2 regions of the Methylosinus sp. shoA genome follow, and region 1 is predicted to be linked to the other one. Evidence: predicted binding sites of a transcription regulator. Region 1 holds the regulator's gene; the other holds the start of a gene.

Region 1 (4,659 bases):
CGCAGCCGTTCGAATCGCCGCGCGGCCCGAGCATATAGGTATGAGCGAGCAGGCCGACGCGGCCGAAGATATTGGCCTCGCCGCCGATCGGCGTCAGCCGGATCGCGCGCACGCCGTGGAAGGGCTTCTCGCGCAGGGTGAGATCATAGACATGCGGCGGGGTGACGCCGCGCATACGCACATGGGCGAAGCGCGGATCGTCGAATTTCTCGCCGAGCCCGGAATGCGCCTCGAGTTTCGTGCCGTCCGGCAGATAGACCGTGTGGCCGGTGATGTCGTAGACGGCGGTGCCCTCCTCGTAGCGCAGCGCCGGATTGGCGCTCGCGCGCCAGGCGTCCGAGACGCGTGTATCGGACGGCGCGTAGGCGAGCGCGGAGGTCGTCGGCTGCAGCGCGCCGAAGAACCTCTCGAACAGCGAGCGATTGTCGGCCGGCGCGGGGGAGAGCGCGGTCTTCCGCGCCGCGACGCCATGGCTCGGCGCGACAAAACCTTCGCGCCCGAGCGGAAAGGCGAATTCGGCGGGACGGCGCGGCGGCAACGGCGCGAGATGCTCGGCGAGCGGCGCGCGCGGCGACGCCCCGGGCGCCGGCGGGAGGTCGGCCGGCCCGGCCGCGTCCGCCTCGCCGCGCGCTTCGGCCGACGCTCGGAGGCGACGCGCCTCGGGCGGCGCGACCGAAGCGACTTCGACCGCGGCCGTTATCCGCGCGCGCAGGTCGACGACCAAGGCGCCGAATGGATTGACGTCCGAACGGGCGGCGGCCCGACCGGCCTCGACGGCTTCCTCGCCGTCTCCGAGACAGATCAGCGCGCCGGAGACTGCGGCGCCGGCAAGGAGAACAGCCGAGAAGACGATCTTGCGGGAAAAGGCGCGGCGGCTTTCGGTATAGAGATCATTGTTGTCGCCGGTCGTCTGAGTCATTCACCCCCACTTTCGGAGCTTTGTCCGTAACGCACGCTGTTTCGACGCTCTTTTTGCATCGAAGGACTGGAGAATCGTCGCGCGAGATCCGCCACACACTCGCGGACACGGCATGATAGGTAGAATGAATTCGCAATTTGGCGCTTTTTTGACGCGTTATTTTTTGTTTTCCAATCCAGAGCTTCACAATTACCGTCCCCCGGAGAATGTCGCGGGAAGGTAAACAGGATGCAAACAACGGCGAATGCTTTTCGAAAAAAGCGTGGAGCGCGCGTCGCGCCGATTCGGCGGAACGGATCGACTCAGGAGAGGATCGAGCGGTCGATCGCGGCGATCGAGGACACGCCCGTGAGGATCATCGCGGTGCGCATCTCTTTGGCGAGGAGGTCGAGCATCGTCTCGACGCCGCCGCGCCCGCCCGCGGCGAGCGCGAAAGCCGCGGCGCGCCCGAGCATCACCCCCTCGGCGCCGAGCGCCAGCATGCGCACGACATCGAGCCCGGAGCGCACGCCCGAATCGGCGAGGATGGTGAGCTCGCCTCCCACGGCGTCGGCGATCGGCGGCAAGGCCTCGGCCGTCGACAGCGCGCCGTCGAGCTGGCGGCCGCCGTGATTGGAGGCGACGATTCCATCCGCGCCGAAGCGGACGGCGTCGCGCGCGTCCTCGACGTCCAATATGCCCTTGAGGATCATCGGGCCGGTCCAGAATTCGCGGACCCATTCGATGTCCCGCCAGCCGATGGTCGGATCGATGTTGCGGCCGAGCCAGCCGATATAATCGAGGAGGCCGGTGCGCTTGCCGAGATATTTGGAGATGTTGCCGAGATCGTGCGGGCGCCCCATGAGGCCGACGTCCATGGCCCAGCCGGGCCGCCCGGCCGCCTGCAGCAGCCGGCGCGTGCGCACGAAGGGGCCGGAGAGGCCCGAATGGGCGTCGCGATAGCGCGAGCCGTGCACCGGGAGATCGACGGTGAAGACGAGCGTCTCGACCCCGGCGGCGCGCGCCCGTTCCAGCATGTGCCGCATGAAGCCGCGGTCTTTCAAGACATAGAGCTGGAACCAGATCGGCCGCGGGCAGGCCGCCGCCACCTCCTCGAGCGGACAGATCGACACGGTGGAGAGGGTGAACGGAACGTTCTTCGCCATGGCCGCCGCGGCGGACTGGACCTCGCCGCGCCGCGCCGCCATTCCGGCGAGGCCGACCGGGGCGAGGATCACCGGCAGATCGGCGGGACGGCCGAAGAACTCGGTCCCGAGCGAGACCTCGGACAGGCTGCGCAGAACGCGCTGGCGCAGGCGCACGGCGCGCAGATCCTCGGCATTGGCGCGCAGCGTCGTCTCCTCATTGGCGCCGCCGTCGATGTAATCGAACAGGAAGCGCGGCAGCTTTTTGCGCGCGGCTTCGCGGAAGTCGGCGGCGCATGAGATGATCATCGCGCTACTTGCCGCCGCCGGCGACGACCCGCGCCACCACCTTGGCCGTGTAATCCACCATGGGCACGATACGCGCATAATTGAGCCGCGTCGGGCCGATGACGCCGAGCGCGCCGACGATGCGCTTATTGCCGTCGTGCAGCGGCGCAGCGATCATCGACGAGCCGGAGAGCGAAAAGAGCTTGTTCTCCGAGCCGATGAAAATGCGCACGCCTTCGCCCGTCTCGGCCCGCTCCAAGAGGTCGATGACCTCGGTCTTGGTTTCGAGATCGGCGAACAGCAGGCGGATGCGCTCGAGATCGGCCATGGCCGTCAGATCCTCGAGCAGATTGGCCTGCCCGCGCACGATGAGCTGGCGATGCTCGGCGCCGGTTCCGCCCCAGCTCGCGAGCCCGGCCTCGACGAGACGCGCCGTCAGCGCGTCGAGCTCGCTCTGCGCCGCCTCGCGCGCCGCCTCGATCTCGCTGCGCAGCGCGGCGAGGGTGCGCCCGCGGATGCGGGCGTTGAGATAATTGGCCGCCTCCACCAGCGAGGAGGCCGGCAGATCGCGCGGCACCTGCAGCACGCGATTCTCGACCGATCCGTCTTCGCCGACGAGAATGGCGAGCGCCCGCTCCGGCTCGAGGCGCACGAACTCGATCTGCTTCAGCCGCGCATTGTCCTTGCTGGTGACGACCACGGCGGCGCCCCGCGTCAGCCCCGAGAGCAGGCTGGTCGCCTCCGCCAGCACGCCCTCGAGGTCGTGGTCCTTGGAGGCGGCCTCGACCTGAGCCTCGATCTGCGCGCGCTCGCTCTCCTCCATATCGCCGATCTGCAGCAGCGAATCGACGAAGAAGCGCAAGCCGAGCTCGGTCGGCATGCGGCCGGCGCTCGTGTGGGGAGCATAGACGAGACCCAATTCCTCGAGATCCTGCATCACATTGCGGACCGAGGCCGGAGACAGCGTCATCGGCAGCAGGCGCGAGAGCTGGCGCGAGCCGACCGGATCGCCGCTCGCGAGATAAGTATCGACGATCTGGCGGAAAATCTCGCGCGGGCGGGCGCCGAGATTGGCGAAGCCGCTGGTTCCCGCCGGCGGCGGCGCGAGAGGATGGCCCACGCGGATCATGACGAGAGAATGGCGCCTCGGCGGCGCGGGTCAAGCCTCCTGTCCGCCCTGCGTGTCGGCGACCGTTGACACGAACCGCCGCGAACTGGTCTATGCGGCTTCGGCGCAACCACCTTTCGCAAAGGAGCTCCGACCTGCAGCCGCTCGCCCCGACCTCCCTTTCGGCCGTCGTCGCCCCCTTCGAGCGCGCCTGGCATCATCGGGAGCTGATCCGCGCCGTGGTGCGCCGGGAGCTCACCGTGCGATTCCGCGGCTCTGCGCTCGGGCCGCTGTGGGCGGTGCTCTCTCCGCTCATCATGCTGCTCACCTACACGGTGCTGTTCTCCATCACCGCGCCCCAGCTCTCCGAGGGCATGAGCACGACGGGCTACGCGGCCGGCATCTTCATCGGGCTCATCGTCTTCAACCTGTTCAGCGAGCTGGCCTATCGGGCGCCGGGCCTGCTGCATGAGCATGTGACCTTCATCAAGAAGTCGATCTTTCCGAGCGAGACCATCGCCTGGGTGGCGACTATCCGCGCCTTCGTCTATGGCGGCGTGAGCTTCGCGGTCTATGTCGCGTTCCGCCTCGTCACGGCGCATGAGCTGCCCTGGACGGTCCTGTTCACGCCGCTGCTGGTGCTGCCTTTCGCCTGCTTCATGATGGGCGTCGTCTGGTTCCTGATGGCGCTCGGCGCCTTCACGCGCGACGTCGCCTACATCATGGTGTCGGTCGTGCCCGTGCTGATGTTCGCGACGCCGATCTTCTATCGGCTCGCGCAGATGCCGCCCAATTTCTCCTTCTGGCTGCGCTTCAACCTCGTTGGAGATTACATCGAGATGCTGCGCGGCGCCGCGCTCGACGGAGTGCTGCCCCATCCTCTCGCTTATATCGCGCTGGTCGTCGTCTCCTATGGCGTGTTCATCTTCGGCTACCAGTTCTTCATGCGCTACAAATCGGTGATCGTCGATGTCATCTGAGACCATCATCCGCTGCGAAGGCGTCGGCAAGGCCTTCCAGCTCTATCTTCACCGCAACGACCAGCTCAAGCAAGTGCTGTTCGGCCTGTGGCGGAAGTTCTACAAGGAGCATTGGGTGCTCCACGACATCGGCTTTTCCATCGGCAAGGGCGAGAAGGTCGGCATCATCGGCCGCAATGGCGCGGGCAAGACGACGCTGCTGCAGATCCTCTGCGGCATCACGCGCCCGACCCGCGGCTT
Region 2 (4,659 bases), 900 kb from region 1:
CTCGCTTCGGCGAACTCCAATGTCGACAAGATCCGCAACCGCGGCGTCGAGCTCGCCTTCCGCAAGGACAATGTTCTGCTGAAAGGACTGGAGTTCTCGGGAAGCCTCACCTATCTCGACGCGCGCGTTCTGGCGGACAGCAGATGGGTTCCTTCCGCCGCCTATCCGTGGAATGTGTCGGTCGCCGGCAAGAATGTTCCGAACGTCCCCGACTGGCGCTGGACGCTCGCCGCCACCTATCGGCCGGACGAGCATTGGGCGCTGACCGCAGCGGCGCGCTTTCAGGGCCGCATGTGGACGACGCTCGACAACAATGACCTCGCCCATGGCGTCTATCAGAGCTTCGACCGCTTCTTCGTCGTCGACACCAAGATCTCGTATAAGTGGAACAAGCATCTCTCCTTCACCTTCGGCATAGACAACATCAACAACTACCGATATTTCCTGTTCCATCCCTTCCCCCAGCGGACCTTCGTCTTCTCGGGCAAATACGAGTTCGGTCACACTCGTGGCGAGCGCGGCATCTTCTTCGAAGGCGACGAGCCGGGGCTGTTCGACGCGTTCCGCACGGCGTTCGCGCGCTGAGCGCGACGCTCGCAGCCCGGAGCCGATACGCGCTCCGGGCTGCTTCGCTTCCTCACGGTGGGGCAAACTACCGCGAGAGAAGACAAGGGAGCGCTTTGTTTCGCGCTCGAAGGCGGAGCCGCGCCTGGTTCGGCGCGCCGGCAGTCTCTGCGGCGGGCCAAGTCCTCTCGTCGCGCCCGACGCCGATTTCGCGCGAGACTGTCTCCCCCGCTGTGCCCACGCGCACATGACCAACGAAAAAGGCCCCGGATCGCTCCGGGGCCTCTTTCTAGCCTTCTGTGGCGGCAGATCAGAAATCCATGCCGCCCATGCCGCCGCCCGGAGGCAGGGCAGGACCGCTGTCCTTCTTCGGCTGCTCGGTGATCGTCGCCTCGGTGGTGACGATGAGCGCCGCGACGGAAGCCGCGTCCTGCAGGGCCGTGCGCACGACCTTGGTCGGATCGATGATGCCGAACTTCAGGAGATCGCCATACTGGTCGTTCTGCGCGTCGTAGCCATAGGCGTAGTCCTTCGACTCGAGCAGCTTGCCGACCACGACCGCGCCGTCGGCGCCGGCGTTGTCGACGATCTGGCGGGCCGGAGCCTGGATCGCCTTGCGGACGATCTCCACGCCGGTCTTCTGGTCGGAATTGGCGACCTTGACGTCGGCCAGCGCGGTGATCGCGCGCAGCAGGGCGACGCCGCCGCCGGGCGAGATGCCTTCCTGCACCGCGGCGCGGGTGGCGTTGAGCGCGTCGTCGACGCGATCCTTCTTCTCCTTCACCTCGACCTCGGTCGCGCCGCCGACGCGGATCACCGCGACGCCGCCCGCGAGCTTGGCGAGACGTTCCTGCATCTTCTCGCGATCGTAGTCCGAGGTGGTCTCCTCGATCTGCGCCTTGATCTGGGCGACGCGGGCCTCGATGTCCTTCTTCTCGCCGGCGCCGTCGATGATCGTCGTGTTCTCCTTGTCGATACGGATGCGCTTGGCGCGGCCGAGCAGCGGGAGAGTGACGTTCTCGAGCTTGATGCCGAGATCCTCGGAAACGACCTGGCCGCCCGTCAGGATGGCGATGTCCTCGAGCATGGCCTTGCGGCGATCGCCGAAGCCCGGCGCCTTCACGGCCGCGATCTTCAGGCCGCCGCGCAGCTTATTGACGACGAGCGTCGCCAGCGCCTCGCCCTCGACGTCCTCGGCGATGATGAGCAGCGGCTTGCCGGTCTGCACCACGGCCTCGAGGATCGGCAGCAGCGGCTGCAGCGTCGACAGCTTCTTCTCGTGGATGAGGATGTAGGGGTCCTCGAGCTCGGCGACGAGACGCTCCGCGTTGGTGATGAAATAGGGCGAGAGATAGCCGCGGTCGAACTGCAGGCCCTCGACGATCACCGTTTCGGAATCGAGGCTCTTGGCCTCCTCCACGGTGATCACGCCCTCGTTGCCGACTTTCTGCACCGCCTTGGCGATCTCCTGCCCGATGAAGGAATCGCCATTGGCCGAGATGGTGCCGACCTGAGCGATCTCGTCGTTGGAGGTGACCTTCTTGGAGTTCTTCTTGAGGTCGGCGACGACCGCCTCGACCGCGAGATCGATGCCGCGCTTCAGATCCTGCGGGTTGAGGCCGGCCGCGACGGCCTTGGCGCCTTCCTTGGCGATGGCCGCGGCGAGAACGGTCGCCGTCGTGGTGCCGTCGCCGGCGGTGTCGTTCTGCTTGGAGGCGACCTCGCGCACGAGCTGCGCGCCGAGATTCTCGAACTTGTCGGCGAGCTCGATCTCCTTGGCGACGGTGACGCCGTCCTTGGTGATGCGCGGAGCGCCGAAGCTCTTCTCGATGACGACGTTGCGGCCCTTGGGGCCGAGGGTGACCTTCACCGCATTGTTGAGAATGTCGACGCCGCGCAGAATGCGGTCGCGCGCGTCGGAGGCGAAACGGATATCCTTGGCTGCCATTGTCGTTCAGCTCCGTTGGAGAGAGATTTGATTGCGGGCCGGCCGGCTCAGGCGATCACGCCCAGAATGTCGCTTTCCTTCATGATGAGGAGATCTTCCCCGTCGATCTTCACTTCGGTGCCGGACCATTTGCCGAACAGAACGCGATCGCCTTCCTTCACGTCGAGGACGACGAGCTTGCCGCTCTCGTCGCGCGCGCCGGGACCGACGGCGATGACCTTGCCCTCGGCGGGCTTTTCCTTGGCGGTGTCGGGAATGATGATGCCGCCTTTGGTCTTGTCCTCGCTCTCGAGGCGCTTGACCACGACCCGGTCGTGGAGGGGACGGAACGCCATGTGGTCTTCCTTCATTTCGAGCCCGCACGTCGCGACGCGCGGGCGATAGGATTGCGTAAAAAGCCGATTAGCACTCGCCCGCAGCGAGTGCCAACAGGCTGGCGGAGACATAGGAACGCGCCCCCCGTCTTGTCAAGGCGGGGGACGCGAACTTCCGCACAGCGTCGCACAAGCTATTGATCGATAAGTTGAAATTTAAATAGCGGCGCTTTGTCGCGCCAGTGGCCGGCGTCTGCGGTCGCCGCCTCGGCGCCCCATTCAGCGATGCGCTTGGGCCTCGCCGCCGATCTTGGGAATGCGGAGGACCTGGCCGGGGTAGATCTTGTCCGGATCGGAGAGGAGCGGTTTGTTGGCGGCGAAGATCTCCTCATATTTGCCGCCCTTGCCGGCGCCGTATTGCGCTTCTGCGATCTTCCACAGAGTGTCGCCGCGCCGAACCTTGTAGAAGAGAGATTCGGTTTCGGTCTTACCGACCGAAATATTGCTCTCGACCTGCGAGACGCCCTTGGTGTTGCCGACGGCGAGCACGATCTTCTCGGCGTCGCTGGTCGAGGCCGCCTTCCCGCCGAGCTTGACTTTATCGCCCTCGACCTTGATCTCGATCTTCGAGGCGTCGAGCCCCTGCTTCTCGATCTCCTTCTTCAATTCCTCGGGCGGGGCCGCGGCGTTCTCGGTCGCGCCCTTGGGCGCGGGCGCGTCCTTGGCGATCGGCTCGCCGCTCTTGGCGTGGTTCCAGAAATTGAAGATGCCCATCTCGCTCCTCCTTCGCAGCATGGACGCGAGCGCCGAACCCGGCGCCGGCGTGCGGCTTAGATAGGGCGCGAGCGCCGGAGGCGAGCCTATCGGCTGCTCGCCCGCGCCGGCGGGCGGTCGGTCAGCGTCTGCAGAAAGGCGACGACGGCGTCGATCTCCGCGTCGTCGAGACGCGGCTTCTGGCCCGGCTTGCGATCATAAGGGACCTCTTTCACATTCACATTTTCGTGATGCGCCTTCGGCAGATCGTCATATTTCGCGACCTTGCCGCGCGCCTTCGGATACCAGCGCTCGGGATTGGTGTCGCGCGTCGCATAGAAGGCGACCACATCGCGCAGACTCGTGAAGACGCCATTGTGCAGATAGGGGCCCGTGAGGGCGATATTGCGCAAGGTCGGCGCCTTGAACTGGCCGCACAGCCCGTCGATGTCGTAGCCGTTCGGCGCGATCTCGGCGAGCTTCTCGCGCTTGCAGACGCCGAGATCGACATAGGCCGGCTCCTTGTTGTCGGGAATCTCGGCGTTGCGGGGCGCGCCGAGCGCGTCATAGGAGAAGTCGGTGAAGAGCCAATCCTCCGGATTGCGCGACTCCTCCTTGCCCATGTGGCACGCGAGGCAATTGCCTTTCTTCTCGTCCTTGAACAGCTCGAAGCCGCGCGCCTCCTGTTTCGACAATCTCTCCTCGCCGCGCAGGAAAGCGTCGAACTTCGACGAGAAAGGATGAAAGCGCGGCGAGCTCTCGAAAGCGGCGACGGCGCGCGCGAGCTTGTCGAAGGCGGCGTTCTTGTCCGTGAAGATGTCCTCGCCGTAGACTTGCCGGGCGAGGCCGGCGTAATCGCCGTCCCTGATCTTGTCGACGACGGCGGCCGTCGACGGATTGTTCATCTCGCGCGGATTGAGGAGCGGCCCTTCCACCTGCGCGGCGAGATCGTCGGCGCGTCCGTCCCAGAACTGGCCGCCGGCCGGGATCATTTCGACCTCGCCGGTCTTCTCGTCCTTCTTCTCGATGAAGCCGAAGCGCGGACTGTAGGACGCATAAGAGAGAGAGGGCGCATTGCGG

Evidence for each region. Region 1 encodes HrcA, which represses chaperone genes, less so after heat shock. Its sites were predicted from a motif close to GTTAGCACTCNCNNNNNGNGAGTGCTAAC; they were not measured.
Region 2: groES (co-chaperone GroES) is a predicted target of HrcA. The motif match lies at 2,914-2,942, and genes of this name have one in related genera.

Annotation. Positions count from the first base shown of each region.
Region 1 covers NZ_AP046091.1:676,502-681,160, forward strand. Annotated here, with positions in the region: gene AC6IW9_RS03120 (DUF2778 domain-containing protein) at 1-919, opposite strand, end outside; gene lldD (FMN-dependent L-lactate dehydrogenase LldD) at 1,222-2,352, opposite strand; gene hrcA (heat-inducible transcriptional repressor HrcA) at 2,357-3,460, opposite strand; gene AC6IW9_RS03135 (ABC transporter permease) at 3,553-4,419, shown strand; gene AC6IW9_RS03140 (ABC transporter ATP-binding protein) at 4,409-4,659, shown strand, end outside.
Region 2 covers NZ_AP046091.1:4,527,396-4,532,054, forward strand. Annotated here, with positions in the region: gene AC6IW9_RS21310 (TonB-dependent receptor) at 1-585, shown strand, start outside; gene groL (chaperonin GroEL) at 875-2,512, opposite strand; gene groES (co-chaperone GroES) at 2,560-2,847, opposite strand; gene lysM (peptidoglycan-binding protein LysM) at 3,106-3,600, opposite strand; gene AC6IW9_RS21330 (cytochrome-c peroxidase) at 3,687-4,659, opposite strand, start outside.